3 regions of the Pseudomonas sp. FBCC-B35 genome follow, and region 2 is predicted to be linked to each of the others. Evidence: predicted binding sites of a transcription regulator. Region 2 holds the regulator's gene; each other region holds the start of a gene.
The links. Region 2 encodes sigma-54, which starts transcription at its own class of promoters, with help from an activator protein. Its sites were predicted from a motif close to ANTGGCATNNANNTTGCTNT; they were not measured.
Positions count from the first base shown of each region.

Region 1: a site for sigma-54 is predicted at 3,943-3,962, ahead of glnA (type I glutamate--ammonia ligase). Genes of this name have one in related genera too.
Region 3: a site for sigma-54 is predicted at 2,341-2,360, ahead of flgB (flagellar basal body rod protein FlgB). Genes of this name have one in related genera too.

Region 1 covers NZ_CP101439.1:325,482-335,263, forward strand. The annotation lists gene ntrC (nitrogen regulation protein NR(I)) at 1-406, opposite strand, end outside; gene glnL (nitrogen regulation protein NR(II)) at 403-1,488, opposite strand; gene NMB38_RS01400 (chorismate mutase) at 1,743-2,285, opposite strand; gene glnA (type I glutamate--ammonia ligase) at 2,439-3,845, opposite strand; gene thiI (tRNA uracil 4-sulfurtransferase ThiI) at 4,315-5,769, shown strand; gene typA (translational GTPase TypA) at 5,896-7,716, shown strand; gene NMB38_RS01420 (YkgJ family cysteine cluster protein) at 7,858-8,262, opposite strand; gene NMB38_RS01425 (glycogen/starch/alpha-glucan phosphorylase) at 8,448-9,782, shown strand, end outside.
Region 2 covers NZ_CP101439.1:3,814,218-3,823,999, reverse strand. The annotation lists gene NMB38_RS17420 (DUF2753 family protein) at 1-398, shown strand, start outside; gene NMB38_RS17415 (superoxide dismutase) at 400-1,011, shown strand; gene NMB38_RS17410 (ZIP family metal transporter) at 1,023-1,910, shown strand; gene NMB38_RS17405 (HPr family phosphocarrier protein) at 1,997-2,269, opposite strand; gene rapZ (RNase adapter RapZ) at 2,289-3,143, opposite strand; gene ptsN (PTS IIA-like nitrogen regulatory protein PtsN) at 3,146-3,610, opposite strand; gene hpf (ribosome hibernation-promoting factor, HPF/YfiA family) at 3,623-3,931, opposite strand; gene NMB38_RS17385 (RNA polymerase factor sigma-54) at 4,013-5,506, opposite strand; gene lptB (LPS export ABC transporter ATP-binding protein) at 5,682-6,407, opposite strand; gene lptA (lipopolysaccharide transport periplasmic protein LptA) at 6,408-6,932, opposite strand; gene lptC (LPS export ABC transporter periplasmic protein LptC) at 6,919-7,491, opposite strand; gene NMB38_RS17365 (KdsC family phosphatase) at 7,500-8,024, opposite strand; gene NMB38_RS17360 (KpsF/GutQ family sugar-phosphate isomerase) at 8,036-9,010, opposite strand; gene NMB38_RS17355 (ATP-binding cassette domain-containing protein) at 9,258-9,782, shown strand, end outside.
Region 3 covers NZ_CP101439.1:3,304,902-3,314,683, forward strand. The annotation lists gene flgE (flagellar hook protein FlgE) at 1-692, opposite strand, end outside; gene flgD (flagellar hook assembly protein FlgD) at 723-1,424, opposite strand; gene flgC (flagellar basal body rod protein FlgC) at 1,437-1,880, opposite strand; gene flgB (flagellar basal body rod protein FlgB) at 1,883-2,293, opposite strand; gene cheR (protein-glutamate O-methyltransferase CheR) at 2,568-3,395, opposite strand; gene NMB38_RS14940 (chemotaxis protein CheV) at 3,446-4,375, opposite strand; gene flgA (flagellar basal body P-ring formation chaperone FlgA) at 4,452-5,201, shown strand; gene flgM (flagellar biosynthesis anti-sigma factor FlgM) at 5,367-5,681, shown strand; gene NMB38_RS14955 (flagella synthesis protein FlgN) at 5,731-6,198, shown strand; gene NMB38_RS14960 (flagellar brake protein) at 6,278-7,021, shown strand; gene NMB38_RS14965 (MFS transporter) at 7,476-8,813, opposite strand; gene bkdR (Bkd operon transcriptional regulator BkdR) at 8,979-9,464, opposite strand; gene NMB38_RS14975 (3-methyl-2-oxobutanoate dehydrogenase (2-methylpropanoyl-transferring) subunit alpha) at 9,663-9,782, shown strand, end outside.

The DNA.
Region 1 (9,782 bases), 1.3 Mb from region 2:
CCAGGTTTTGTGGCACTTCCAACCCTTGCTGCTCCTGGGCGTGCTGGTTGGCACGCTTGACCAGGGCAACCGCTTCATCCACATCGAAAGGTTTGGGCAAGTACTCGAAAGCACCGCCCTGGTACGACGCCACGGCGCTGTCCAGGTCCGAGTGCGCGGTCATGATGATGACCGGCAGGCGCGGGTGCTGGTCGCGTATCTGCGCCAACAGCTCCAGGCCACTGGAGCCAGGCATGCGGATGTCGGAAATGATCACGTCTGGCTGCTGACGGGCCAGTCGGCCCATGACGCCCTCGGCGCTGTCGAAGCTCTGGGTGGTCATCCCTTCCTGTTGCAGGGCTTTTTCAAGGACCCAGCGAATGGAGCGATCATCGTCGACGATCCATACGGTTTCACTTCGGCTCATGAGGCGGTGGCTCCTTGTTCCAGGGGCAGATAGATAGAGAAGGCGGTGTGACCTGCGTGGCTTTCACACTCGATCAGCCCCTGGTGCTGACTGATGATGTTTTGGGTAATGGCCAGGCCCAGGCCGGTACCGTCCGGGCGACCACTGACCATGGGATAGAAAAGGGTGTCCTGCAGCTCGGCAGGGATGCCGGGGCCGTTGTCGATGATCTCGACGCGCGCCACCAGGCGATGGCGCACGTGACCGATGGTGAACTGGCGCAGTGCCCGGCTGCGCAAGGTGATGCGGCCCAGGCGCAGCTCATTTTGCGAGCTGATGGCCTGCATGGCGTTGCGCACGATGTTGAGCACAGCCTGGATCATCTGTTCGCGGTCGATCAGCACGTCCGGAAGGCTAGGGTCATAGTCACGCGCCAGGGTGATGCAGCCCTGGCTCTCGGCCTCCACCAGGCTGCATACCCGCTCCAGCACCTCGTGGATGTTGGTCATGGCCAGCGATGGCAGCTTGTTCGAGCCCAGCATGCGATCGACCAGGTTACGCAGGCGGTCAGCTTCTTCGATGATCACGTTGGTGTAATCGCGCAAGCTCTCTTCGGGTAACTGACGCGCCAGCAATTGTGCTGCACCGCGGATGCCGCCCAAGGGGTTCTTGATCTCATGGGCCAAGCCGCGCACCAGCATCTTGGTGGTCTCCTGCTTGCTTAGCTGGGCTTCTTCCTTGGTGATGCGCAGGAGGCGATCGCGTGGGTGGACCTCCAGCAGCAGCAGGGTCTGGCTCAGGTGCAGGATCGGTGTAACGGCATAGTCCACCGTGATGGTCTGCCCCGTCAGCGAGGTCAACTGGGCTTCACGCTTGGTAAAGGGGTGTGCCTGCTCCACGGCCTGGCGCAGCGAGCTCAACGCTTCGGTGGACTCGGTGAACAGCTCGCTGATGAACTGCCCGTGGCTGCGCTGGCCACTGACGGCCAGCAGCATTTCGGCGGCCGGGTTCATGTATTCCAGCCGCAGCTCGGCGTTGAGCAGCAGCGTGGCCGTGGTCAGGTTGTCCAGAAGCAGACGGTGTTGTGCATCACTGATGGTCATGGTGCGGCGTCGACCTCTTTCGGTGCTTGCTGGCAAAGGAGCCGCGCTGTGCGCGACACATCCAGTGGTTGCTGTTGGTCTGGAAATGCAAGAAACAAACCAAGGCGCCGAAAAGAGGCAGATTCGACAGGATCCTGTAACTTTTCGCCCAGATTCGCACCAGAAGACGCTGCATTAACGTTTCAGGTGCTTCATTTTGGAATAAATAACGGTGCAACCAGGAAATTGCTGCACCATTTTGGAGCATAGGGCTTTTACGAGGGATCGCAAAGCTGGCCAGTTGCCCTGATCATGCCCTGCTTCATCAGCGGTGCATTTGGCCGGCTTGCAATAGCGCTAGCCACGCGCTGCGCACAGGCCCGCCCGTCCTGACGCCTGAATGCCGCAAGCTGTTCAAGCAATTGATTTTCGAGCCTGTCCAGCTGCGGGCGAATGACCGTTTGCAGGTCCTCCCGCAGGTGGTGCGGCGCTTGTCCTGCCAAGCGCCATTGGTGCAGCAGGGTGTACTGCACAAGCTTGTTGGCTTCCATCTGGTCGGCAAAAAAGGCTTTGGTATCGTGCGGGGCCAGGCCAAACACAGGTGCAGCCACCTGCACGCGCATCAGGACCTCTTGCTCGCGTTCAGTGGCTTGCACGGGTTGCCCTTTGTCCCACTTGTGCAAGGCAACGGCCTGCGCAATGGCCAGGCGCTGCTCAATGGTAGCTAACAACGGCTCAAGAGCAGGGTGTTGCGGTGCAGCAGCAGTGCAGCCAGTCAAGCTGAACGCTGTAAACAGACAAAGCAGTCGATTGCGCATACAGGGTGCCTCCTAGGGATGGAGGTCTGATTCTGAGAGGGATGGGCAACTCACCGAGGTAGGTAACTTCCGAAATGCCTGAAGTCCAAAACGCAAACGGCCTCCCAAGGGAGGCCGTTTCGATCCAGTCATCGGCGCCAGGCGCCGATCAGATCAGCAGCTGTAGTACAGCTCGTATTCCAGCGGATGGACGAAGGTACGGACCTTGATTTCTTCTTCGCTCTTGAGCTCGATGAACGCGTCGATGAAATCATCGGAGAACACGCCGCCCTTGGTCAGGAACGCACGGCCCTTGTCCAGCTCTTCCAGGGCTTCCTTCAGGCTGCCGCACACCTGTGGGATGTCCTTGGCCTCTTCAGGCGGCAGGTCATACAGGTTTTTGTCGGCTGCATCGCCTGGGTGGATCTTGTTCTGGATACCGTCCAGGCCAGCCATCAGCAAGGCCGCGAAGGCCAGGTACGGGTTAGCCGATGGGTCTGGGAAGCGCGCCTCGATACGGCGGGCTTTCGGGCTGCCGACATAAGGGATACGGATCGAAGCCGAACGGTTGCGTGCCGAGTAGGCCAGCATCACGGGTGCCTCGAAACCTGGGACCAGACGCTTGTACGAGTTGGTCGACGGGTTGGTGAAGCCGTTCAGGGCCTTGCCGTGCTTGATGATGCCGCCGATGAAGTACAGGGCGGTGTCGGACAGGCCGGCATAGCCTTCACCTGCGAAGGTGTTCTTGCCGTCTTTCCAGATCGACATGTGCACGTGCATACCCGAGCCGTTGTCGCCGTACAGCGGCTTCGGCATGAAGGTAGCGGTGCGGCCGTAGGCGTCGGCAACGTTGTGCACGACGTACTTGAGGGCCTGGACTTCGTCGGCCTTCTTCACCAGGGTGTTGAACTTGACGCCGATTTCGTTCTGGCCGGCAGTGGCCACTTCATGGTGGTGCACTTCGACCAGCTGGCCCATCTCTTCCAGTGCGTTGCACATGGCAGTACGGATTTCGTGGTCGTGGTCGAATGGCGGTACTGGGAAGTAGCCACCTTTGACGCCTGGGCGGTGGCCTTTGTTGCCGCCTTCGATATCGGCACCGGTCATCCACGAGCCTTGCTCGGAGAAGATCTTGAACATCGAGCCGGAGATGTCCGACTGGAACTTCACTTCGTCGAAGATGAAGAACTCAGGCTCCGGGCCGGCGAACACGGTGTCACCGATGCCAGTGCTCTTGAGGTATTCCTCGGCGCGCTTGGCGATCGCACGTGGGTCACGGTCGTAGCCCTGCATGCTCGACGGGTCGACGATGTCACAGGTAATGATCAGCGTCGGCTCTTCGGTGAACGGGTCCAGAACGGCAGTCTCGTCTACCGGCATCAGGATCATGTCGGAGGCTTCGATGCCTTTCCAGCCAGCGATGGAGGAGCCGTCGAACATCTTGCCGACTTCGAAGAAGTCTTCGTCCAACGCATCACGCGCCGGCATGGTCACGTGGTGCTGAGTACCTTTGGTGTCCGTGAAACGCAGATCAATCCACTTGACGTCATGATCTTTGATGAGCTGAACCGACTTCGACATGTTGTCCTCCGGATGGTCTAGGGCACGGTTGGCCGCCGCCCTGGAAAAAGGGTGTTGCCGGGCGCGGATAGTCGGCCAAGCTTACCTGCCTCACAAGGGAGCAAATTGCATGCCAGTGCCCGAAAATGGCGAGGTCGGGACAGAAGGGGGCGTTTGTGGGCATCTGGCTGGGGCTGCAGGGAGAAATGTGCACCCTTACGATGCGATTTTTTTAATTGTCGCACCAATAAGGTGCATTGGGTCGAATGGCGTTGAATGGGATCGTACTCGACGTATTAGGCCGACTGGATGCAATGGGCCGTCTGCTCAAGATCACAGATACCGCCTTCAAGCCCCGACGTGCGGTGTCTCAAGTTGGCTTCCTGCATTTTTCTGCAAGCTTCTGCTCAAAAGTTGGTCAAATCCTGAGCAATTTCCGATATAATTCGCGCCCCTCATTTTCGGCAGGCCCTGCGCGCGCTGTAAACCAATGAAACTTATCGTCAAAGTCTTCCCAGAGATCACCATCAAGAGCCGGCCGGTGCGCAAGCGCTTCATCCGTCAGCTCGCCAAGAACATCCGCAACGTGCTCAAGGATCTGGATCCTGAGCTCGTGGTCGATGGTGTCTGGGACAACCTCGAGGTAATCACCCGCATCGAGGACGAGAAGGTTCAGCGCGAGATCGTCGAGCGCCTGACCTGTACACCGGGTATTACCCACTTCCTGCAGGTCGAGGAGTACCCCCTGGGCGACTTCGACGACATCGTCGCCAAGTGCAAGCAGCACTTCGGCCACCTGCTGGCCGGCAAGCACTTTGCGGTGCGTTGCAAGCGCGGTGGGCACCACGACTTCACGTCGATGGACGTCGACCGCTACGTGGGCAGCCAGCTGCGCCAGCAGTGCGGTGCGGCCGGCATCACGTTGAAGAACCCGGAAGTGCTGGTACGCATCGAAATCCGCAACCAGCGCCTGTTCGTGATCCACAACCAGCACCAAGGGATTGGCGGCTACCCGCTGGGCGCCCTGGAGCAGACCCTGGTCCTGATGTCCGGCGGGTTCGACTCTACCGTGGCCGCCTACCAGATGATGCGTCGCGGCCTGATGACGCACTTCTGCTTCTTCAACCTCGGCGGACGTGCCCACGAACTGGGCGTGATGGAAGTGGCACACTTCCTTTGGAAGAAGTACGGCAGCAGCCAGCGCGTGCTGTTCATCAGCGTACCCTTCGAGGAAGTGGTCGGCGAGATCCTCAACAAGGTCGACAACAGCTACATGGGCGTCACCCTCAAGCGCATGATGCTCCGTGCCGCGGCGCGAATGGCCGAGCGCCTTGAGATCGACGCGCTGGTGACTGGCGAAGCCATATCCCAGGTATCCAGCCAGACCCTGCCGAACCTGTCGATCATCGACTCGGCCACCGACAAGCTGGTGCTGCGCCCTCTGCTGGCGACCCACAAGCAGGACATCATCGACCAGGCCAACGCCATCGGTACCGCCGATTTCGCCAAGCACATGCCCGAATACTGCGGCGTGATTTCGGTGAACCCGACTACCCATGCCAAGCGTCACCGCATGGAGCACGAAGAAAAGCAGTTCGAGATGCAGGTACTCGAGCGCGCCATCGAGCGCGCCAAGTTCATCTCCATCGACCATGTGATCGATGAGCTGGGCAAGGACATCGAGATCGAAGAAGTGGCCGAGGCATTGCCGGGCCAGATCGTCATCGATATCCGCCACCCCGACGCCCAGGAGGACGAGCCTCTGGCGATCGACGGTATCGAAGTCCAGGCGCTTCCGTTCTATGCCATCAACAGCAAGTTCAAGCACCTGGACCCCACGCGCCAGTACTTGCTGTATTGCGACAAAGGTGTGATGAGCCGTCTGCACGCACACCACCTGCTCAGTGAGGGACATGCCAATGTGCGTGTTTATCGTCCGGCATAAGACGCCAGGGCTGTATGGCGGCAGCATCCGCCATCGCCCTCCCGACCTGCGGGCCCGCTGAGCCTCAAACGTACTTATTCGCCGCCTACACTGGCGGCAACCGAATCCTCTGATCGAGATACAGTTGTGATCGAAAATCTGCGTAACATCGCCATCATCGCCCACGTTGACCATGGCAAAACCACCCTGGTAGACAAACTCCTGCGCCAGTCGGGCACGCTCGAGCGTAACGAGCTCAACGACGAGCGCGTGATGGACTCCAACGACCAGGAAAAAGAGCGCGGCATCACCATTCTGGCGAAGAACACCGCCATCAACTGGAACGGCTACCACATCAACATCGTCGACACCCCCGGCCACGCCGACTTCGGTGGCGAGGTTGAGCGTGTGATGTCGATGGTCGACTCCGTGCTGCTGCTGGTCGATGCCCAGGACGGCCCGATGCCACAGACCCGCTTCGTGACCAAGAAGGCCTTCGAAGCTGGCCTCAAGCCAATCGTGGTCATCAACAAGGTCGACCGCCCGGGCGCGCGTCCTGACTGGGTTCTGGACCAGATCTTCGATCTGTTCGACAACCTGGGCGCCACCGATGAGCAGCTGGACTTCAAAGTCGTCTACGCCTCGGCCCTGAACGGCATTGCCGGCCTGGACCACACCGACATGGCCGAAGACATGACCCCGCTGTACCAGTCGATCATCGACAACGTACCTGCGCCTTCGGTTGACCGTGACGGCCCGTTCCAGATGCAAATCTCGGCACTGGACTACAACAGCTTCCTGGGTGTGATCGGCGTTGGCCGCATCGCCCGTGGTCGCGTCAAGCCGAACACCCCGGTTGTCGCCATCGACACCAATGGCAAGAAGCGTAACGGCCGTATCCTCAAGCTGATGGGCCACCACGGTCTGCACCGCGTCGACGTTGAAGAAGCCCAGGCTGGCGACATCGTCTGCATCAGCGGTTTCGACGAGCTGTTCATCTCCGACACCCTGTGCGACCCAACCGCCGTCGAAGCGATGAAGCCACTGACCGTTGACGAGCCAACCGTGTCCATGACCTTCCAGGTCAACGACTCGCCGTTCTGCGGCAAGGAAGGCAAGTTCGTCACCAGCCGGAACATCAAGGACCGTCTGGACAAGGAACTGCTGTACAACGTAGCCCTGCGCGTTCAGGAAACCGATTCTCCTGACAAGTTCAAGGTATCGGGCCGTGGCGAGCTGCACCTGTCGGTGCTGATCGAAACCATGCGTCGCGAAGGCTTCGAGATGGCCGTGGGCCGTCCGGAAGTGATCATTCGTGAAGTCGACGGCGTCAAGCAAGAGCCGTTCGAAAACGTCACCATCGACATCCCTGAAGAATCCCAGGGCAAGGTCATGGAAGAGATGGGCCTGCGTAAGGGCGACCTGACCAACATGGTTCCGGATGGCAAGGGCCGTGTGCGCCTTGAGTACAACATCCCGGCCCGTGGCCTGATCGGCTTCCGTAACCAGTTCCTGACCCTGACCAACGGTGCAGGCATCCTGACCTCGATCTTCGATCGCTACGACACCATGAAGTCGGGCCAGATGTCCGGCCGTCTGAACGGTGTACTGGTGTCGGTCGAAACCGGCAAGGCCCTGACCTACTCCCTGGAAACCCTGCAAGCGCGCGGCAAGCTGTTCGTCGAGCACGGTCAGGAAATCTACGGTGGTCAGATCATCGGCCTGAACAGCCGCGACAACGACCTGGGTGTGAACCCGACCAAAGGCAAGAAGCTCGACAACATGCGTGCTTCGGGCAAAGACGAAGTCATCGCCCTGGTACCGCCAGTGCGTCACACCCTGGAACAGGCCCTGGAATTCATCCAGGACGACGAGCTGTGCGAAGTCACGCCGAAGTCGATCCGTCTGCGCAAAAAGATCCTGGACGAAGGCGAGCGTACCCGCGCTGCCAAGAAAGCCAAGAACTGAGTTAGCTCAGGCTGAATGAAAACGCCCCCGGCCGAAAGGCCGGGGGCGTTTTTGTTTGTCTGGCGACTCGTTGTCCTGTCGGTGGCCAGCTAGGCTCCAGCGGTATGCAAATACCGACAGGTTATCGACCCCTATTGGGTCTTAGCGCCCAACCACCTTCGGCTTGTACGCACAATACCCCGGCCGTGGCCCGACCTTCGGATGGTTGCGGCAGGTGTCGGGGCGCTTGTCATAAATGGTGCACAGGCGGCTCTTACGATCCAGGTACATGCAATCGTCGTTGCTCATGCGCGTCAGGGTGAAGATGCCCGACTTCTGGTTGAAGCGCTCGATGATGCCTTCTTTCTGCAAACGCTTGGCCACGTTTTTAGGCGGCTCGTCTTTTTCGAATTCATCCACCACGCCGATGCGGATCAGGTCCTTGATCTTGACCTCCACCGGCAAGGTACAGCAAGTTGAATGGCAGCCGCCGCACATGTGGCTGGCATAGCGCTGCCAAGTCTCCAGGCGGTCGACTTCGGCAGCGGCGATCAGGGTCGTTTTCATCGTTTTATGAGGCGGATCACGGTATAGGGCGCGCGATGATACCGGAATTGCTCAATTTATGAACAATTTTATGATCGGTTGCATGCGGCCACGCAAATACTCGAACACTGGTGATTGCGGCCGGTCGAAGCGTCTAGGCTCAACATTTGCTTTCTGCTCTTGTCCATTTGCCCCGAGGATGACGCATGTCCCAGGAACCCAAAGCGCGTGACGCTGAAGTCGCGGATTTTCGCGCTGCAGTGCTGGATAAACTTACCTATGCCGTCGGCAAGGACCCGGAGCATGCTTTCGACCATGACTGGTTCGAAGCCATCGCCCTGGCTGCGCGCGACCATATGGTCGATCACTGGATGGACCATACCCGGCAATCCTACCGACGCAGTCAGAAGCGGGTGTATTACCTCTCCCTGGAGTTCCTGATCGGTCGGCTGCTGTATGACAGCCTGAGCAACCTGGGCTTGCTGGACATCGCGCGCGACGCGCTGGATGGCCTGGACGTGGACCTGGAGCGCATTCGCTTGCTTGAGCCCGACGCGGCGCTGGGCAACGGCGGTTTGGGCCGGTTGGCAGCGTGCTTCATGGAAAGCATGTCAACGCTGGGCATTGCCGCGCATGGTTACGGTATCCGCTACGAGCACGGTCTGTTCCGGCAGGCCATGGTGGACGGTTGGCAGCAGGAACAGACGGAAAACTGGCTGGATTTCGGCAACCCATGGGAATTCGAGCGGGCCGAAGTCATCTACCCCATCAGTTTTGGTGGCAGCGTCGAAACGGTCAGCGACACGCATGGCAACCAGCGCCAGGTGTGGTCTCCCAGCGAAACCGTCCGGGCGGTGGCGTACGACACGCCGGTCGTTGGCTGGAGAGGCTCCAGCGTCAATACCTTGCGCCTGTGGCGTGCACGGGCGCTGGAGGAACTGCACCTGGAGCGCTTCAACGCAGGGGACCACCTGGGCGCCGTTGCCGAGGTGGCGCGCGCCGAAAGCATCTCCCGCGTACTGTACCCGGCCGACAGTACCGAGGCTGGCCAGGAGCTGCGCCTGCGCCAGGAGTACTTCTTCGTGTCGGCATCGCTGCAAGACCTGCTGCGTCGGCACCTGAACATGCATGACAGCTTGCTCAACCTGCCCGACGCGGCGGCTATCCAGCTCAACGATACCCACCCCTCCATCGCCGTGGCCGAGCTGATGCGGTTGCTGGTCGACGAACATCAAATCCCCTGGGACACCGCCTGGGAAGTGACCGTGGGCACCTTGGCCTACACCAACCACACCTTGCTGCCCGAGGCCCTGGAAACCTGGCCGGTGGCCCTGATGGAGCGCATGCTGCCCAGGCACATGCAGATCATCTACCTGATCAACGCCTACCATATCGATTCGTTGCGTGCCAAAGGCATGCATGATTTCGACCTGCTGCGTGCCGTGTCCTTGATCGAAGAAGACAACGGCCGGCGGGTGCGCATGGGCAACCTGGCGTTCCTTGGCTCGCACAGCGTCAATGGCGTATCGGCGCTGCACAGC
Region 2 (9,782 bases):
CCAATCAGCTGTTCTCGCAAGGTGAGCTGGTGGATGCTCGCGAACATTACCTCCAGGCCCTGGCATTGGCCCAAGTGCTGTTCACGCGCTGGGAGGATGCCGATCAAGCCGTGGCCTCATTGGTGATCGCGCATCACAACCTGGCCGACCTGCACCTGCGTCTGCAGCAGCCCCATGAAAGCGCCGATTACCTGTGCGCCGTGCACCAACGGCTGTTGCAGGCCAGTCAGGACGTGTGCCTGCCACGGGCGCTGCGTGATGCCTCACTGCGCCACAGCGCCCGTACCTACACCGAGTTGTTGAGTTTCATCGCCGAACACGGCCAGTACCCGCGCACCGAGCACCTGCTCAACCGACACAGCGCCTGTTCACTTCAACCTGCCCACGGAGTCCATTGACATGCCTCATGCATTGCCTGCACTGCCCTACGCCTACGATGCGCTGGAACCGCACATCGACACGCAGACCATGGAGATCCATCACACCAAGCATCACCAGACGTACGTCAATGGCCTCAACGCAGCGGTCGAGAACAGTGAATGGGCCGACTGGCCGGTGGAAAAGCTGGTGGCACAGGTCGAGCAGTTACCTGAAAACCTGCGAGGCGCCGTGACCAACCATGGCGGCGGGCATGCCAACCACAGCCTGTTCTGGACGGTGATGTCCCCCCGTGGTGGAGGCGAGCCCCAGGGCGAAGTTGCCCGTGCCATCGACACACAATTGGGTGGCTTCGAGGCATTCAAGGAAGCCTTCACCAAGGCTGCGCTCACCCGCTTCGGCAGTGGTTGGGCCTGGCTGAGCGTTACCCCGCAGCGGACCCTCGTGGTCGAGAGCAGTGGCAACCAGGACAGCCCGTTGATGCATGGCCACACACCGATCCTCGGCCTGGACGTCTGGGAGCACGCGTACTACCTGAAGTATCAGAACCGTCGGCCTGAGTACATCGGGGCCTTCTACAACGTCATCGACTGGGCGCAAGTGAATCGCCGCTACCTCGATGCCATGAAATGAGCCAGGCAGGTATGCGCGCCGAAGTCATGTCCGTCAGCAGCGTGCGCCTGTTCAGGCTGGCGCTTGGAACCCTGTTGCTGCTGGCGGGTACCGCGCTGCTGGTGGCGCGCGCATTTGCCTGGCTCGACCTGGACCCACGTATGTTGCGCGCACTTGAGGGCGGCGCGCTGTGCGCGTTGGGGACGGCCCTGGGTGCGGTGCCGGTACTGGTTATCCGCACCATGCCCGTGGCATTGGCCGATACACTGTTGGGCTTTGGTGCTGGCGTCATGTTGGCGGCCACGGCCTTCTCGCTGATAGTGCCTGGGTTGGAGGCCGCTCAGGCCATTGGTTTTGGTGCATGGGGAGCCGGCGGCCTCATCAGCGCGGGCCTGCTGGCAGGCGCGTTGTGCCTTTACCTGGTGGACCTGAAACTCTCGCCAGGCTCGTCCTCAGGGCTGACCCCTGACGAGCCGGTCATCGCTTCGCGCGTATGGCTGTTCGTGTTCGCCATCATCGCCCACAACATTCCAGAGGGCATGGCCATAGGCGTGTCTGCAGGCGGGGGCATGGCAGCTGCCGACAGCCTGGCAATGGGCATCGCCTTGCAGGATGTACCGGAGGGGCTGGTCATTGCGCTGGTGCTCGCCGGGGCTGGCATGTCGCGCTTCAAGGCCTTTCTCATCGGCGCCGTCTCCGGTCTGGTGGAGCCCGTGGCAGCCGTTATCTGCGCCTGGCTGGTGAATGTGGCGCAACTGCTGTTGCCCCTGGGCCTCGCCTGCGCTGCAGGGGCGATGCTGCTGGTCGTGACCCAGGAAATCATCCCCGAATCACGCAGCCACGGTAATCACCGCCTGGCCAGCCTGGGGCTGTGCATCGGTTTCTGCCTGATGATGGTGATGGATACCGCGATGTCCTGAAGCGCCCGCCAGACTGCGGGCGTGAGGAGGAGGGCGTCACGCTTGGCGACGGCCGATGTGAAACGCCTGCTGGTCGTGCCGAGGGCTTACTCCCCCTCGTCGAAATAGTTGTTGATCAACTCGACCAGTGCCTGCATGGCTTCACTGTCCTGCTCGCCTTCGGTGTGCAGGTAGACCTGAGTGCCTTTGCCCGCCGCCAGCATCATGACCCCCATGATGCTCTTGCCATCGACCAGCTTGTCCGGGGCACGACCTACCTTGACCTGGCAGGGAAAGCGACCGGCAACCCCGACGAATTTGGCTGCCGCCCGGGCATGCAGACCCAGTTTGTTGATGATGGTGATTTCGCGGGCGGGCATGAGCTGGCGGATCCTTGGGCTAGAGGTCGCGGTGGCGAACCTGGACGTTTTTCAAAGATTGCTGGAGCAACTGGCCCAGCCGTTCGGTGAGGTACACCGAGCGATGATGGCCGCCAGTGCATCCGATGGCGATGGTGACATAGGCACGGTTGCTGGCGGCGAACCGTGGCAGCCACTTGAGCAGGTAGCTGGAAATATCGGTGAACATCTCTTCGACGTCCGGCTGAGCCGCGAGGTAGTCGATGACGGGTTGTTCAAGGCCGGAATGCTCGCGCAGTTCTGGCTTCCAGTAAGGGTTGGGCAGGCAGCGCACGTCGAACACCAGATCGGCATCGACCGGCATGCCCCGCTTGAAGCCGAATGACTCCACCAGAAAAGCCGTACCCGGTTCTGGCTTGTCCAACAAGCGCAGCTTGATCGAGTCACGCAGCTGATAGAGATTCAGGCGGGTGGTGTCGATCTTGAGATCGGCCAGGTCAGCTATCGGCCCCAGCAAATCCCGTTCGACGCGAATCGCCTCGGCCAGTGAGCGATCGGCATTGGTCAACGGGTGGCGTCGGCGGGTTTCGGAAAAACGCTTGAGCAGCGTGTCTTCGTCGGCATCGAGGTACAGCACGTCGCACTGGATGTGACGAGCACGCGCTTGTTCGAGCAGTTCGGGAAAGCGCGACAAGTGGCTTGGCAGGTTGCGTGCGTCAATCGATACGGCAACCTTGGGCTGCGGCAATTCGGTGTTGAGCAGCGCGCTTTCCGCCAACTGCGGCAGCAGCCCGGCGGGCAAATTGTCGATGCAGTAGAAACCGTTGTCTTCGAGGACATCGAGGGCCGTGCTCTTACCGGAGCCGGACCGGCCACTGACGATGATCAAGCGCATGTTCAATGCTCGTTCTGTACGTCCAGGACGACCTGGAACAAGGCCTCGCTGCTCTGGGCTGCACGCAGGCGATCACGAACGTCCTTGCGATCGAGCATGCTGGCTATCTGGCGCAGCAGTTCCAGATGAGCATCGGTGGCCGCAACCGGAACCAGCAGAACGAAAAGCAGGTCCACGGGCGCGCCATCGATCGCGTCATAATCGATGGGGGCGTCAAGGTGCAGAAGGGCGCTGACCGGTGAGGAGCACCCTTCGAGGCGGCAATGGGGGATGGCGATGCCATTGCCGAAACCAGTGGAGCCCAGCTTTTCGCGGGCCACCAGTTTTTCGAAGACGTCTTGCATCTCAAGTTCAGGTACTTGATCGGCAATCAGGGTGGCGACCTTTTCCAGGGCGCGCTTCTTGCTGCCGCCCGGCACGTTCACGAGGGAACGGCCGGGGGTCAGGATGGTTTCAAGTCGGATCATGGATGAGGGGGATCAGCGGGCTGCTGCACCTTGCAGCAGGCTTTGCTGTTTTTCCTTGTGTTTTTTCAGTTGGCGGTCGAGCTTGTCGGCCAAGGCGTCGATGGCTGCATACATGTCTTCGTGTTCGGCGTTGGCTACCACTTCACCGCCAGGAATCTGCAAGGTCGCTTCGACCTTCTGCTGCAGCTTCTCGACTTTCATGATGACCTGCACGTTAGTGATCTTGTCGAAGTGACTCTCCACGCGGGCGAGCTTTTCGAGCACGTAATCACGCAAGGGTTGGGTGACTTCTACATGCTGTCCACTGATATTGACTTGCATACAGCTTCTCCTTTTGTTGCCCGTGCATCAAAGAGGCAGGTGTTGCACCTGCCACACAAACGCGGTGGCACATCTCAGGGGCTACATCAATCGCTTGCGCTCGCTCGAGGGTGCGATACCCAGGGACTCGCGGTACTTGGCGACAGTGCGACGGGCGACCTGGATGCCTTGTGCCTCCAGTAAACCAGCGATCCTGCTGTCACTCAATGGCTTTTTCTGATTTTCCGCCGCAACCAGTTTCTTGATGATCGCGCGGATCGCCGTGGACGAGCATTCCCCGCCTTCGGAGGTGCTGACGTGGCTCGAGAAAAAGTATTTCAGCTCGTAGATGCCGCGGGGGGTGTGCATGTACTTCTGGGTGGTGACCCGGGAAATGGTCGACTCGTGCATGCCCACAGCTTCTGCGATGTCGTGCAGCACCAGCGGCTTCATCGCCTCGTCGCCGTGGTCCAGGAAGCCGCGCTGGTGCTCAACGATCTGCGTAGCCACCTTCATCAAGGTCTCGTTGCGGCTTTGCAGGCTCTTGATGAACCAGCGGGCTTCCTGCAACTGGTTGCGCATGAAGGTGTTGTCGGCACTGGTGTCGGCGCGGCGTACGAACCCGGCGTATTGCGCGTTAACGCGCAGGCGTGGCACCGCCTCCTGGTTCAGTTCCACCAGCCACCGCTCGCTGTCCTTGCGCACGATCACATCCGGCACCACGTACTCGGGCTCACTGGACTCGATCTGCGACCCTGGGCGAGGGTTGAGGCTCTGCACCAGTTCGATGACCTGGCGCAGCTCATCTTCCTTGAGTTTCATGCGGCGCATGAGCTGGCTGTAGTCGCGGCTTCCCAGCAGGTCGATGAAGTCGCTGACCAGGCGCATGGCCTCGGTCATCCACGGGGTGCTGGCCGGCAGCTGGCGCAGTTGCAGCAACAGGCATTCGCCCAGCGTGCGGGCGCCGACACCAGCAGGTTCGAATTGCTGGATACGATGCAGCACTGCCTCGACTTCATCCAGCTCGATGTCGAGCTCAGGGTCGAACCCTGCACAAATCTCTTCCAGACTGTCTTCCAGATAGCCCTGATTGTTGATGCTGTCGATCAAGGTGACTGCAATGAGCCGGTCGGTGTCGGACATCGGCGCCAGGTTCAACTGCCACAGCAGATGGCTTTGCAGGCTCTCGCCAGCCGAAGTGCGGGTGGTGAAATCCCACTCGTCGTCGTCATTGCTTGGCAGGCTGCTGGCACTGGTCTGGTAGATATCTTCCCAGGCGGTGTCGACAGGAAGCTCGTTGGGGATGCGTTCGTTCCACTCGCCGTCTTCGAGGTTTTCGGCGCTGGCAGTGGTTTCCTGGAAGCTGTTGTCCTGGACGTCGCTGGTCGGTTTGTTCTCGGCGTTGTCCGCCATGGGGTCGGTGTTATCGAAGTCGTCGCCGTCTTCCTGGCGCTCGAGCATCGGATTGGACTCCAGGGCTTCCTGGATTTCCTGCTGAAGGTCCAGGGTGGAAAGCTGGAGCAGGCGGATGGCCTGTTGCAACTGCGGTGTCATCGTCAGTTGCTGGCCCATTTTTAGGACGAGCGATGGTTTCATGGCAGATGCTTTGTACCTTGTTCGCCGGCGCACATGCGCCTTCCACTACACGAGGGCGCCGGGGCGCCATTTCAAGCAAGATTTATGCCTTAAATTGTAGCGTTTGCCTAGAGCACTGTAACAACTTGGCCCGACTTGGGGGCGTCTTTGTTCGTGCCCAAGGCGCGCGTCGTGATCAAAGCCTGAACTCGTGCCCCAGGTAAACTTCTTTCACCAGGTCATTGGCCAGGATGGTCTGGGCATCGCCCTCGGCGATCAGGCGGCCGTCGTTGACGATGTAGGCCGTTTCACAGATATCCAGCGTTTCACGCACGTTGTGGTCCGTGATCAGCACACCGATGCCCTTGGCTTTGAGGTGATGAATGATCTGCTTGATATCACCGACCGAAATGGGGTCCACGCCTGCGAAGGGCTCGTCGAGCAAGATGAATTTTGGAGAGGTTGCCAATGCCCGGGCAATCTCGACACGCCGCCGCTCGCCGCCGGACAGGCTCATGCCCAGGTTGTCGCGAATGTGGCTGATGTGGAATTCCTGAAGCAGGCTTTCGAGCTCCTGGCGCTGGCCCTCGCGATCAAGATCCTTGCGGGTTTCCAGGATCGCCTTGATGTTGTCGGCCACCGACAACTTGCGGAAGATCGACGCTTCCTGCGGTAGATAGCCGATACCGGCCCGGGCGCGACCGTGCATGGGCTGGTGGCTGACATCGAGGCTGTCGATCAGCACGCGCCCCTGATCGGCCTGAACCAGGCCAACGATCATGTAGAAGCACGTAGTCTTGCCGGCGCCATTGGGGCCGAGCAGGCCGACGATCTGACCGCTGTCGATCGACAGGCTGACGTCTCGCACGACCTGGCGGCCCTTGTAGCTCTTGGCCAGGTGCTGGGCTTTGAGGGTTGCCATTTACTCGGCCTTCTTCTTGGGCTGGATCACCATGTCGATACGCTGACGTGGCGTGGTTACGTTGCCACCCCGACCGGCAGTGGCCACTTGTGTCTGGGTGTTGTAGACGATTTTCTCGCCTTCGGTGGTGTTGCCTTCGTTTTCCACCTTGGCTCGGTCGGTGAGCACCACCAGGTCTTTCTGAGCCTGGTACTGGATGGTAACGCCCCAGCCTTTCATCTTGTCCGCCTTGGACGCGCTTTGTTGCTGCTCGAAATAGGCCAGGTTGCCCACCGAGGTCACCACGTCGATGTCGCCACCGTTCGTGCGAGTGATGGTTACGGTGTTGCCTTTGATCATCATAGAGCCCTGGGTGATGATCACGTCACCGGTATAGGTGGCCACGCCTTTCTTGTCGTCCAGGTGCGCATTGTCGGCCTGGATGCGAATCGGCTGGTCACGGTCGTTCGGCAGGGCGAGGGCGCTCGCGCTTCCCAGTGCTGCGCTCAGGCTGAGCAAAAGGGGGAGGGTTTTAACGAGCCTCATACTGTCCTCTTACGTTAGAGAGCAGGTCCATCCTGCCTTCTTTCAGGTACGCTTTCATTCCTTTGCCCGTGGTCGTTCCACCGGCGCCGTCGATTCTAACGGCTTGCTCGGTCTGCGCATATTGCTTCTGCGGGAACACGGTCATGCGCGAGCTGGTGATGATGGTCTCACGCTTCTGTTCGTCAGTGCGGGCAACCCGCACATTGTCGATCAACTCGACCTCGCTGCCGTCGGGGTTGACCTCGGCGCGGGTGCTTTGTACATGCCACGGAAACGCCGTGCCGCGGTACAGGTGCAAGTCCGGCGTGGTCAACATCGTGACCTCGCTGGCCTTGAGATGTTCGACTTTGTCGGCGGTCATTTCGTACTGGAGCCTGCCGTCGGGCAGGAACTGGACGCTGTGGGCGTTGATGGCGTAGTAGTCGATGGCGCTCTCGTCGACCTGGGCGACTGGCTTCTCCAGGAAGCTCTCCGGGCTGACGTTCCAGTAGCCGACGGCCACCAGCAGGGCCGCAATGGCCCCGAGCAGCACGATGTTTCTGGCTTTCTTGCTGAACATGGGCAACCTTACAGGTAGTTGGCGTTGGCAGCATCCAGGGTGCCCTGGGCCTGCATGATGAGTTCGCAGAATTCACGTGCGGCGCCTTCGCCGCCGCGGGCCTGGGTCACGCCGTGAGCGTGCTCGCGCACGAACGGCGCCGCGTTGGCGACGGCCATGCCCAGAGCTACGCGCCGAATGACCGGCAAGTCCGGCAGGTCATCGCCAAGGTAAGCCACCTGATCATAGCTCAGGCCCAGCTCGGCGAGCAGGCCGTCGAGCACCACGAGTTTGTCTTCGCGCCCCTGATACAGATGCGCGATACCGAGGTTCTTCGCCCTGCGCTCGACGACCGGTGTCTTGCGCCCGCTGATGATCGCGGTCGTAACGCCAGACGCCATCAGCATCTTGATGCCGTGCCCGTCGAGGGTATTGAAGGTCTTGAACTCGCTGCCGTCTTCAAGAAAATAGAGACGCCCGTCGGTGAGTACACCATCGACGTCGAAGACCGCCAGCTTGATGGCCTTGGCGCGTTGCATCAGATCCTGATTCATCGTGGAGCTCCTCACAGTACGCCAGCGCGCAGCAGATCGTGCATGTTCAGGGCGCCGGTGGGGCGGTCGTGGGCGTCCACCACCACCAGTGCGCCAATCTTGTTGTCTTCCATGATTTTCAACGCTTCAGCGGCCAGCATTTCGGCCCGGGCGGTCTTGCCGTGTACCGTCATCACCTCCTCGATCAAGGCGGTGCGCACATCGATGTTGCGGTCCAGGCTGCGGCGCAGGTCGCCGTCGGTGAAGACGCCGGCCAGCGTGCCATCGTCTTCGATGATCACGGTCATGCCCAGGCCTTTGCGGGACATTTCAAGCAGGGCGTCCTTGAGCAGTGTGCCGCGCGTCACCTTGGGCAGGTCGTCGCCGGCGTGCATCACGTTCTCGACCTTGAGCAGCAACCTGCGCCCCAGCGCACCGCCGGGGTGGGAGAAGGCAAAATCCTCGGCGGTGAACCCGCGTGCTTCGAGCAGGGCGATGGCAAGGGCATCCCCCAGCACCAGGGAGGCGGTGGTGGAGGATGTGGGCGCCAGGTTCAACGGGCAGGCTTCCTGGGCGACGCTGGCGTCGAGATTGACGTCGGCGGCCTGGGCCAGGGACGAGGCCGGGTTGCCGGTCAGGCTCACCAGCTTGATGCCCAGGCGCTTGATCAGTGGCAAGAGGGTGATGATTTCGGCAGTACTGCCAGAGTTCGACAGCGCGAGAATCACGTCGTCGCGGGTGATCATGCCCATGTCGCCATGGCTGGCTTCGGCCGGGTGCACGAAGAAGGCCGGTGTGCCGGTACTGGCCAGGGTGGCGGCGATCTTGTTGCCGATATGCCCGGACTTGCCCATGCCGACCACCACGACACGGCCTTTGCTGGCCAGGATCAGCTCGCAGGCCTTGACGAAGTCGTCGCCGATACGCTCGATCAGGGCCGTGACGGCCTCGAGTTCCAGGCGCAGGGTGCGTTGGGCGGATTGGATCAGCTCGCTGGATTGGCTCATGTCGAAAAAGCAGTGTCTGATAAAAAGGCGGCGATTATAGCGGTAATGATTGAAACCCTCACGCTTTCGATTGTCGTAGGCAATATCCCCAAACGCTGTCGACTAGCTGAACAGCGGGCGGTACGGCCTTGGGGCGGCGTTCAGAGCGGTGTTATAGTTCGCGGCTATTCGGCCTGGCCCGGGGCGTGTGCCTTCCCGATGAAGGCTGACGTCCACTAGGACAGGGCTGCACTAGCAAGGAGTCTAGATGAGTGTGGATAGAGCCTGCGCGGTCGAGTTGAAGGGGGTTACCTTCAAACGCGGTTCACGCAGCATTTTCAACAATGTCGACATCCGTATCCCACGCGGCAAGGTCACCGGCATCATGGGGCCATCGGGTTGCGGCAAGACCACATTGCTTCGTCTGATGGGTGCGCAACTGCGCCCTGCAAGTGGGGAAGTGTGGGTGGCCGGGCAGAACCTGCCGGCGCTTTCGCGCAGTGACCTGTTCGATGCACGCAAGCAGATGGGCGTACTGTTCCAGAGTGGTGCCCTTTTCACCGACCTCGATGTCTTCGAAAACGTGGCGTTCCCCCTGCGCGTGCACACACAACTGCCGGACGAGATGATTCGCGACATCGTGCTGATGAAGCTGCAGGCGGTGGGCTTGCGCGGCGCCATCGACCTGATGCCGGACGAATTGTCCGGCGGCATGAAGCGGCGCGTGGCCCTGGCCCGGGCCATCGCCCTGGACCCGCAGATCCTCATGTACGACGAGCCCTTCGTGGGCCAG
Region 3 (9,782 bases), 510 kb from region 2:
GAGGTCGGGTCCTGTGGGTTGCGACCGTCGATGGTGCTGTACATCTTCCAGGAATTGGACGTGTCATCCTTGATGAAGTACTGGTTCAACTGGTGCGCATTGCCCTGGCTGTCGTACACGTCGCTTGAGAACGTGAAGTTGTAGCTCTTGACGTCGGCTGGGTCGAACGGGGTGACCGTAGGCGCGCCATCGCTGGACTTGAGGTTGACCGTCTGGTCGATCTTGGACGTGGCCTTGGGGGTGAGATTGGCCGTGTCGATCTGAAGGTTGGTCAATACCCCCTGGACCACCTGGCCATTCTCATCGACGCCATAACCTTGCAGGTTGGCGCCGCCGGCATTGACGACGAAGCCCTGCTTGTCACTGTAGAAGGCCCCGGCCCGAGTATAGATCTTCGAGCCGTTGTCGTTGAGCGCGAAGAAGCCGTTGCCGTCGATGGCCATGTCCAGTGCCTGGCCGGTGCCGTTGATGTTACCGGAGCTGAACTGCTGGGAAATGGCGGCGGTTCTTACACCGGTACCAATGGTGGTGCGGCCGGCGCTGGTGCCGCGAATGGAGCTTGAGTACTGGTCGGCGAATTCGGCGCGCGAGGCCTTGAAGCCGGTGGTGGCGACGTTGGCAATGTTGTTGCCGGTTACGTTCAGGGCCTTGTTGGCTGCATTGAGGCCACTTAAGCCAATGTTGTAAGACATACGCTAACTCCTGAAGATGTGCCCTAGGCCCTAGATGCCGATGCTTTGAATGGTGGAAAGTGGAACGCTGCCCAGCCCTGCCAGGTTCAGCGACATTTCGCCGCCGTTGGTGCCCATGGTCACGCTGGTGACGGTGGCCGGCAGGTTGGTGGTCATGGCCGTGGCCGTGCCGTTGATCGAGGCGGTGGCCTTGAAGCTGTAGGTGCCGGCCGGCAGGGCCTCACCGGCGTCATCCTTGCCATCCCAGGTGAAGTCCACCTTGCCGCCAGCCTGGGAACCCAGATCGAGGGTGCGCACCAGCTTGCCGTCCTTGTCGTACACCCCCACCGAGGTGGCGGTACTCGAGCCGGTCAGGTTCACCGAGCCCTTCATGTCCTTGCTGGTGTCGACCATGGCCTTGTCGGTCTGCACGATCACGTTGCGCCCGACCAGCGACGATGCCTGCAAGGCCTGGGAAGACTGAAACGCACCGGCGATGTAATTGACCGAGCTGTTCAGGGTCTGGATACCTTCCAAGCTGCTGAACTGCGCCAACTGCGCCACGAACTCGCCGTTCTGCTGCGGGTCGAGGGGGTTCTGGTTCTTCATCTGGGTGACCAGCAGCTGCAGGAAGGCATCTTTGCCCAGCGCACTGCCGGCGGCGCCGGTCTTATCGTCGTTCTTGCTTTCTTTGCGTTGCAGCGAGTTCAGGTAGCTACTACCGACGTCGCCTGTGGCATTGGTGGTGGTCATGTCGGCGTCCTATCACTGACCCAGGGTCAGTACCTTCTGCATCATGCTCTTGGCCGTGTTCATCAACTCGGCATTGGTCTGGAACGCGCGGCTGGCCGAGATCATGTCAGCCATTTCCTCGACCACGTTGACGTTGGGGTAATACACGTAGCCGTCCTTGTTAGCCGCCGGGTGGCTGGGCTCGTAGCGGGCCTCCAGGTTGCTCTGGTCCTCGACGATGCCGGTTACCTGCACGCCCTGCCCTGCCTCGCCCTGGTCCTCGAACAGCGACTGGCTGGTGCCGGCCTGGGTGTTCTGGAACGTGGTGGCGAACACAGGGTGGCGAGCGCGGTAGGTCTGGTCGATGCTCGACGAGACCGTCTCGGCGTTGGCGATGTTGGAGGCGACGGTGTTCAGGCGCGTGTTCTGCGCGCTCATGCCGGAACCGGCAATGTTGAAGACACTGGAAAGGGACATGGTCATTCTCCCCGCAGGGCTGACACCAGCCCTTTGAATTTACTGTTGAGCAACGTGAAGCTGGCCTGGAAGCCGATGGCATTTTCGGTGTAGTTGGACTGCTCGATCTGCGCGTCCACGGTGTTCTGGTCGATCGAGGGCTGCATCGGCGTGCGGTACTTGAGGGCTTCGTCGCTCAGCGCCACGCCGTCGGCCTCGATGTGCCGGCTGTTGGTGCGCTCCAGACCGAAGCGGCCGCCGTTCTGCTGCTTGTCGCTTTCGGCGGCCAGCACAGAGGCGAAGTCCAGGTCACGGGCCTTGTAGTTGGGGGTGTCGGCGTTGGCGATGTTGTTGGCCAGCACTTCGGCGCGTTGCGCACGAAAGCCCAGGGCCTTTTCATGGATACCAAGCGCCTTGTCGAAGCTGATGCTCATGTCGGGGAAACCTTCAGCGGTTGACCAGAGTGTCGTTGCCGAAGGTTTTAGCAAGGCTTGTGCCAACATCTGCAAAGCCCGGATTCAAGGCCTTGCAGCCCTGCTCGCAGGGGCGCGATGCCAGAAAAGCGGCAAACCGCACGTGGCCGAATGGCCACAAGCGGCAAAAAGAAGCGCACTTGAGCGGCAAAACAAAAATTTGACGTCAGCGGCAGGGCCGACTCAGTGAAGGCCGCTGACAAGACGTCTTGTCAGCGCCATATACGACTCAGGCCTACTTGGCCTGGTAGATGATCCCCGGGCTGCATTGCACCATCTGGTAATGATCCGGCAGGCCGTTGAGGGCTTCGGATGCGCCCAGGAACAGATACCCGCCCGGCTTGAGCGTGCTGTGGATGCGCAGCAGGATGTCTTTCTTGACCTGGGCCGAGAAGTAGATCAACACGTTGCGGCAGAACACGATGTCGAATTTGCCCAGGCTCGCATAGCTGTCGAGCAGGTTGAACGAGCGGAACTCCACCCGGTTGCGAATCGCCGGCTTGATGGCCCAGCGCCCCGGCCCCTTGGGGTCGAAGTAGCGCTGCAGGCGCTCGGCCGACAAGCCGCGGGCTATCGCCAGGCTGTCGTATTCGCCAGTCTTGCAGTTGTTGAGCATGGTGCCCGACAGGTCGGTCGCAACGATCTGCGCGCCCATTTTCAGCTGGCCCAGGTTGCTGCGTTCGAACTCGTCGATGGCCATGGAGATGGAGTACGGCTCCTGGCCCGACGAGCACGCCGCCGACCACATGCGCAGGCGCTGGCCGGGGTTGTTGCGGATGAACTCGGGGATGACCTTGTTCTTGAGCACCTCGAACGGGTAGGTATCGCGAAACCACAGGGTTTCGTTGGTGGTCATGGCGTCGACCACCTGCTCGCGCAGGCCGCCACGCGGCTGCGCCTGAATGCGCTGCACCAGCTCGCCCAGGCTCTTGATGCCCTGCTGCTCCATCAACTTGTTGAGGCGGCTGGACACCAGGTACTGCTTATTCTCGCCCAGCAAGATGCCACAGGCTTTTTCCAGAAATACCCGGAACTGTTCGAAATCCAAATTACCCGTAGACACTGCTGCCGCCTCTTTTCAATCACTGTGGCCGGGGCGAACCCCGGCGCCTTTCAATGCGCTGCCTTGATCCGGTCAACCACGCGCTGGGCCAGATCATCCGGCCGGAACTTGGCCAGGAAGTCATCGGCGCCCACTTTCTTGACCATCGCCTGGTTGAACACCCCGGACAGGGAAGTATGCAGGCAGATGTGCAGCTTTTGCATGCGCGGGTCGCTGCGAATTTCCGCTGTCAGGGTATAGCCGTCCATTTCCGGCATCTCAATGTCGGAAATCATCATCAGAAACTCTTCTTCGGGCTTCTTGCCTTCGTCCACCAACTGGCGCAGGTAGTTCAAGGCCTGGCGACCGTCATTGAGCGCCACCACCTCGACGCCGACGGTCTGCAGGCAGCGGCTGACCTGCTTGCGTGCCACCGACGAATCGTCGACGGTCAACACCCGCAGCATCACGGCCTTGTCCTGCACCTCGGCGTCCACCACACCCGCCGACACCGACTCCGAAGACGGCGCGACCTCGGCCAGCACCTTCTCCACGTCGATGATCTCGACCATGCGGTTGTCCACCCGAGTGACTGCCGTCAGGTAGTGATCGCGGCCGGTCCCCTTGGGTGGCGGATGGATTTCTTCCCAGTTCATGTTGACGATGCGCTCGACCGAGTGCACCAGGAAGCCCTGGGTCTTGGTGTTGTACTCGGTAATGATCACGAAACTGCTGCGCGTGTCCTCCTGCAACGGGCGCAGGCCGGTGGCCATCGACAGGTCAAGGATCGGGATCGTCGCGCCGCGAATGTTGGCGACGCCGCGCACTACCGGGTGCGCCTTGGGCAGAATGGTCAGCGCAGGGCATTGCAGCACTTCCCTGACCTTGAAAACGTTGATGCCATAAAGCTGTTCGCCGTTGAGGCGGAACAGCAGCAGTTCCAGGCGATTCTGCCCTACCAGCTGTGTGCGCTGGTTGACCGAATCCATAACCCCCGCCATGCCGAACTCCTTACCTGTCAGCCATTCGTTGCCACTCACTCAAGAAGTCGGCACGGGCTTTGCTTTTTTGAGCGCCATGTACATGAAAACGACAGTTTCCCGACGATTGACGCGCCTGCTGGCTGGCTTGCTGGCCGCACTGTGCCTGCTGGTACCGGTTCGCACCTGGGCGGACGCGTTCACCATGCCTGAACAGCTTATCGGTGTCACCCAGGGGTTTCTTGAGTTCACCGTCGAAGATTATCTCGCCACGACCCAAACGGCCGGCCGCTACGAGATCCAGGTCAACCCGTTGGACCCACGGTTGCGCATGCCCCTGTGCAGCCAGGCGCTCGACGCCTCGTTGGAAAGCCCGAGCGTGCCGCTGGGGCGGGTGACGGTGCGTGTGCGCTGCGACGGCGCGGCGCCTTGGACCGTGTTCGTGCCCGCCACTGTTCGCTTGTTCCGCGAGGTGGTCGTGGTCACCCGCCCGCTGCGACGGGACAACGTGGTGAGCGAAGGTGATGTGGCCCTGCGCGAACGGGACGTCGGCACGCTGGGCCAAGGGTTTCTGACCGATATGGGCCAGGCGGTCGGCATGAAGATGCTGCGCCCGACGGTGATGGATCAGGTGCTGACGCCTCAGCACCTGGAGCAGGCGGAGGTGGTGCGCAAAGGCGATCATGTGGTGATCGTTGCCCGCAGCGGCACGTTGAGCGTACGCATGCCTGGCGAGGCGCTGAGCAAAGGCGGCATCAGCGAGCAGATTCGGGTGCGCAACCTCAATTCCAAACGCGTGGTCAAGGCCATGGTGACAGGCCCGGGCCAGGTCGAGGTGAGCATGTAAGCCAGTGGGCGAAAGCCGCTGGCGCACGGGAACGGCTTTTTTTAGACTGTGTCAGAAAACGGGTAACAGGCTGTCGCTCAAGACAGCCACGCATTTGTGCCTAAAGTTTATCGTGAGTTGGCCGAAAACAAGGCAAGCGTCCATAAACCCAGAGGTTTTCTGATCATGGTCATCGACTTCAGTCGTTTGAATAATTCCCCGGCCGTCACCGGCGGCGTACGCGGCAGCAATGCCCCTGGCAGCACTGAAAAGCCGGCCGCCAGCCAGGAAACAGTAAAGGGCGCGGGTGCAAGCGGAGAAGCCGTACACCTGAGCCCAGAGGCCCAGCAGTTGCAAAAGATCAGCGACAAGCTGCGCGATGAACCCGTCGTCAACAGCGCCAAGGTAGCCCAGCTCAAACAGGCCATTGCCGACGGCAGCTACCAGGTTGATGCCGGCCGGGTCGCCAGCAAGCTGCTTGATTTCGAAGCACAGCGTTGACCGTCGGGTGCGCTGACTTCAATGGACGCTTGAAAACCGGGAGTTAGCCATGCATGACACCACGCTGCTGCAACTGATCGAACAAGACATCGCCCCCATGCAGGAGCTGCTCGAGCTGCTGCAGAACGAGGCCGTCGCGCTGCACGGTCGCGACATGCAGTTGCTCGAGCAGATCCTGGCGCGCAAACAGTCACTGATCATCCTGCTCGAACAACACGGCCAGCGCCGTGGCCAGTTGCTGACCGACCTGGGCCTGAGCGCAGACCGCGCCGGCGTACAGGCGGTGGCGGCGCAATCGCCGCACGGTGACGTGATGCTGGAGCGACTCGATACGCTGGCGCAGTTGATGGATGAATGTCAGCAGGTCAACTTGACCAACGGCCGTATCATTCAGGTTCAGCAACAGGTCACCAACAACCAGGTACGCATTCTCATGGGCGGTGACTCACCCTCGCTCTACAACAGCCGCGGCAGCACCTCGCCCCTGACCAAGCCGCGCGCCCTCAGCCAAGTGTGATTTCCCTATCAAGGCACGGCACATACTGGCAAAATGCTGTTAATTGCCTGTGTCGCTTTTGCCTGGAGAACGTCAAGCCGTGTTCAATGAATCCGATGCCCCGCAACCGCCCAAGGTGCTGAGCACACCCTTGGAAATTGCGGCCAATTTACGGCAGCTCCAGGAAAGTCACGACCCCCTGATCATCACCTTCCATGACCGAGGCCATCGCTTCCAGAGTTACGTGGTGGACGTCGATCGGGAAAACAATGTGCTGGCGCTTGACGAGCTGATCCCCCGCGACGGTGAGAAATTCATCGAAAACGGCGAGCATTTCCGGGTGGAAGGCTTTCATGATGGTGTGCGCATCGCCTGGGAATGCACCCACGGCTTGCGCATCAGCGAAGTGGACGGCCATCGCTGCTATCGCGGCGGCCTGCCACTGGAGATGACCTACCACCAGCGCCGCAACGCATTTCGTGCCGCGCTGAAGCTGTCGCAGCTGGTGGACATCATGCTTGATGGCACGCACCTCAAGGGCAATGGTGCCTTGCGTGGCAAGTTGCTGGATGTGTCAGCTACCGGGTGCAAGCTGCGCTTTGACGGTAATGTCGAGGATCGCCTGCAGCTGGGTCAGGTCTATGAACGCTTCAAGGCCGGCGCACCGCTTGGGTTGGTGGATACCATGGTCGAGCTGCGCCATCTGCATTATGAAGAGCGCATCAATACCACGTTTGCTGGGGTTCGTTTTCATAACCTCAGTGGGCCTGCCCAGCGCAAGGTGGAGAGTTTTGTCTATCAGCTGCAGCGTGAGGCGCGGCGGTTTGATAAGGACGATTATTGATTTGCAGCTGGCGGTTTGGCCCCCGCGGCCTTTCAGCAGTTTGGGTGCTATCACTGAGTTTTAAAGCGTGGGTATGGGCGCTTAAAACAGTGTAGGTATTCATTGGCGAGGGTGGCGCGCAGTCACCCTTCCGCCCTTACGGCGGCTCACTTTTTGTCTTGTCAAAAAGTAAGCAAAAACCGCCTGCTCCTATCATACGGCCCCTGCGCTGCGCTCCGGGGTTCCCTCGCTCCGGGCTTGCTCCGGGAGGACCGCGCTGCAGGCCCCATCCTGGGGCCCAGCGCTTGACAGGCATCCATGCCTGTCACCTCCCTGCGCAAGCCCTGCGCTCGGCCTCCTGAAGTCGCGATCTGCGGCGCCTGGGCTACCGCGCGCTTAGAAGCAGCAACAGCAACAGCAACAGCGCATGTCTCTGATTTCATGCTCAAGCAGCTGTCCCAAACTTCCCCCACATTCAAACCGGCTTGTCCCCCTGAAGCTCCTCCTGCGGCGACTCGCTGTCTTTCTCGGTCTCCTCCGTATCCTCGGCCGCTACCGGTGTCTGCATCACATCCTGCACGGTCTGCTCATCCACACGTGGGTCCAGCGCTGCCGACAGAGGCGAGCCGGCGGCGGGCATGGCGACGTGGCCCAGAGGGGCATCCTGGACCTGGTGCAGGCCAGTAACGGCTTTTGGACGGATGCGCCAGACCAGCACCAGGGCAAAGAATACGAAGAAGGCGTACAACATCTGCACCCCCAGCACTTTCATCAGCACGCCAGCAGCCAGTGGGCCGATGCACGCCCCCACGCCGTAAGTCACCAACAACATGGCAGTCAGCGAAACGCGGCGCTCGCTCTCCACGTGGTCGTTGGAAAAAGCCACGGCCAGCGGGTACAGGCTGAACTGCAACAGCGACACCACAAAGCCCATGGCGAACAGCAACTCCAGCGGCACGGCGGGCAGGATCGCCAGCGGCGCGGCGGTCACAGCCAGCCCCACTGCGACACTGCGAATCAGTACCGCACGGTCGTAACGGTCCGACAACCAGCCCAGCGGCCACTGAACCACCAGCCCTGCGAAGATGCAGCAGCCCATGAACAGACCGATCTGCTCGGTGCTCAGGCCCTGGCTGGCGGCATACAGCGGAGCAAGGCCGTAGAACGACCCGACGATCAAACCCGAACCCAGTACGGTACTGAGCGACTGCGGTACGCGCTTGATGAAGAACTTCGGCTCCATGGGGGCCGGACGCAGCGGCGCAGGGTGGATGCGGCGGGTCATGGCCACTGGCACCAGGCACAAGGCGAAGCACATCGCGACCAGCATCAGCAGCTCAAGCCCCAGCTCAGGGTGCACCACCAGTATCAGCTGACCCAACACCAGGCCCAGGTAGGACGCGATCATGTACCCACTGAATACCGCGCCCCGGTACTTCACGTCCGCCTGCTCGTTGAGCCAGCTTTCGATGACCATGTACTGACACATCATGCCCAGGCCCACGATCATCCGCAGCCCGACCCAGGCCGGCAGCCAGTTGGTCAGGCCATGCCCAAGCACGGCGGCGCCGACGATCCCGGCGCAGGTGGCATAGGCGCGTATATGCCCTACTCGGCCGATGAGCCGGTGGCCGACCTTGCCGCCCACGGCAAGGCCGAAGTAGTTGGCCGCCATCAAGGCACCGACCCACAGGCTATCGACGTTGTCGGCAGCCAGGCGCAGCGCCAGGTAGGTACTGAGCAGGCCCGAGCCGATCAACATCATCAATGCAGCGAAATACAACGACTGAAACGGCTTCCAGATAGTGCGCATAAATCCCTTCGGCTCCCGGGTTGAGCTGGCAGTGGTACGTGCAGAATAAAGGCTTACGACAGGCGTTGCAGGCCCCGTGCTGCAAAATCGAATAGTCCCTCGTCCGTGGCCAGGTGATAGACGGGTCAGGCCACGCCACAGGGCACCGACGAACTTGGACAGCAGTCATTCGCGCAAGGTCATACCGTTTGCCGGTAACGGCAGGGCTGTCTTGTAGCGCACCTGCTTGAGCGCGAAGCTGGAACGAATGTTGGCAACGCCCGGCAGGCGGGTCAGGTAATCCAGAAACCGCTCCAGTGCCTGAATGCTGGGCAGTAGCACACGCAGCAGGTAGTCCGGGTCGCCAGTCATCAGGTAGCACTCCATGACCTCGGGCCGTTCGGCGATCTCTTCCTCGAAGCGGTGCAATGCCTGCTCTATCTGTTTTTCCAGGCTCACATGAATGAATACATTCACATCCAGCCCCAGCACCTCGGGCGACAACAGCGTGACCTGCTGGCGAATGACGCCAAGCTCCTCCATGGCCCGCACCCGATTGAAACAGGGCGTAGGCGACAGGTTGACCGAACGTGCCAGCTCGGCGTTGGTAATGCGGGCGTTTTCCTGAAGGCTGTTGAGAATGCCGATATCGGTACGATCGAGTTTGCGCATGAGACAAAATCACCGGTTTTTTGTGTTTATGCGAAATGTTTATCTGGCCTGCTCGCCAAAGGCAATCAACTAGAGAGAAATATTCTGCGCCGAGGCAACTAACATGTAGTTAACGCTGACCTGCTGGTCACGAGCCGGCACTCAGCAGCGACCGCTTCAAAGCTCACAAAAACAAATACCCGAGCGAGCGTAAACAGCATGAACGAGTACGCCCCCCTGCGCCTGCATGTGCCCGAGCCTACCGGCCGGCCAGGCTGCCAGACCGATTTTTCCTACCTGCGCCTGAATGACGCCGGCCAGGTCCGTAAACCGCCCATC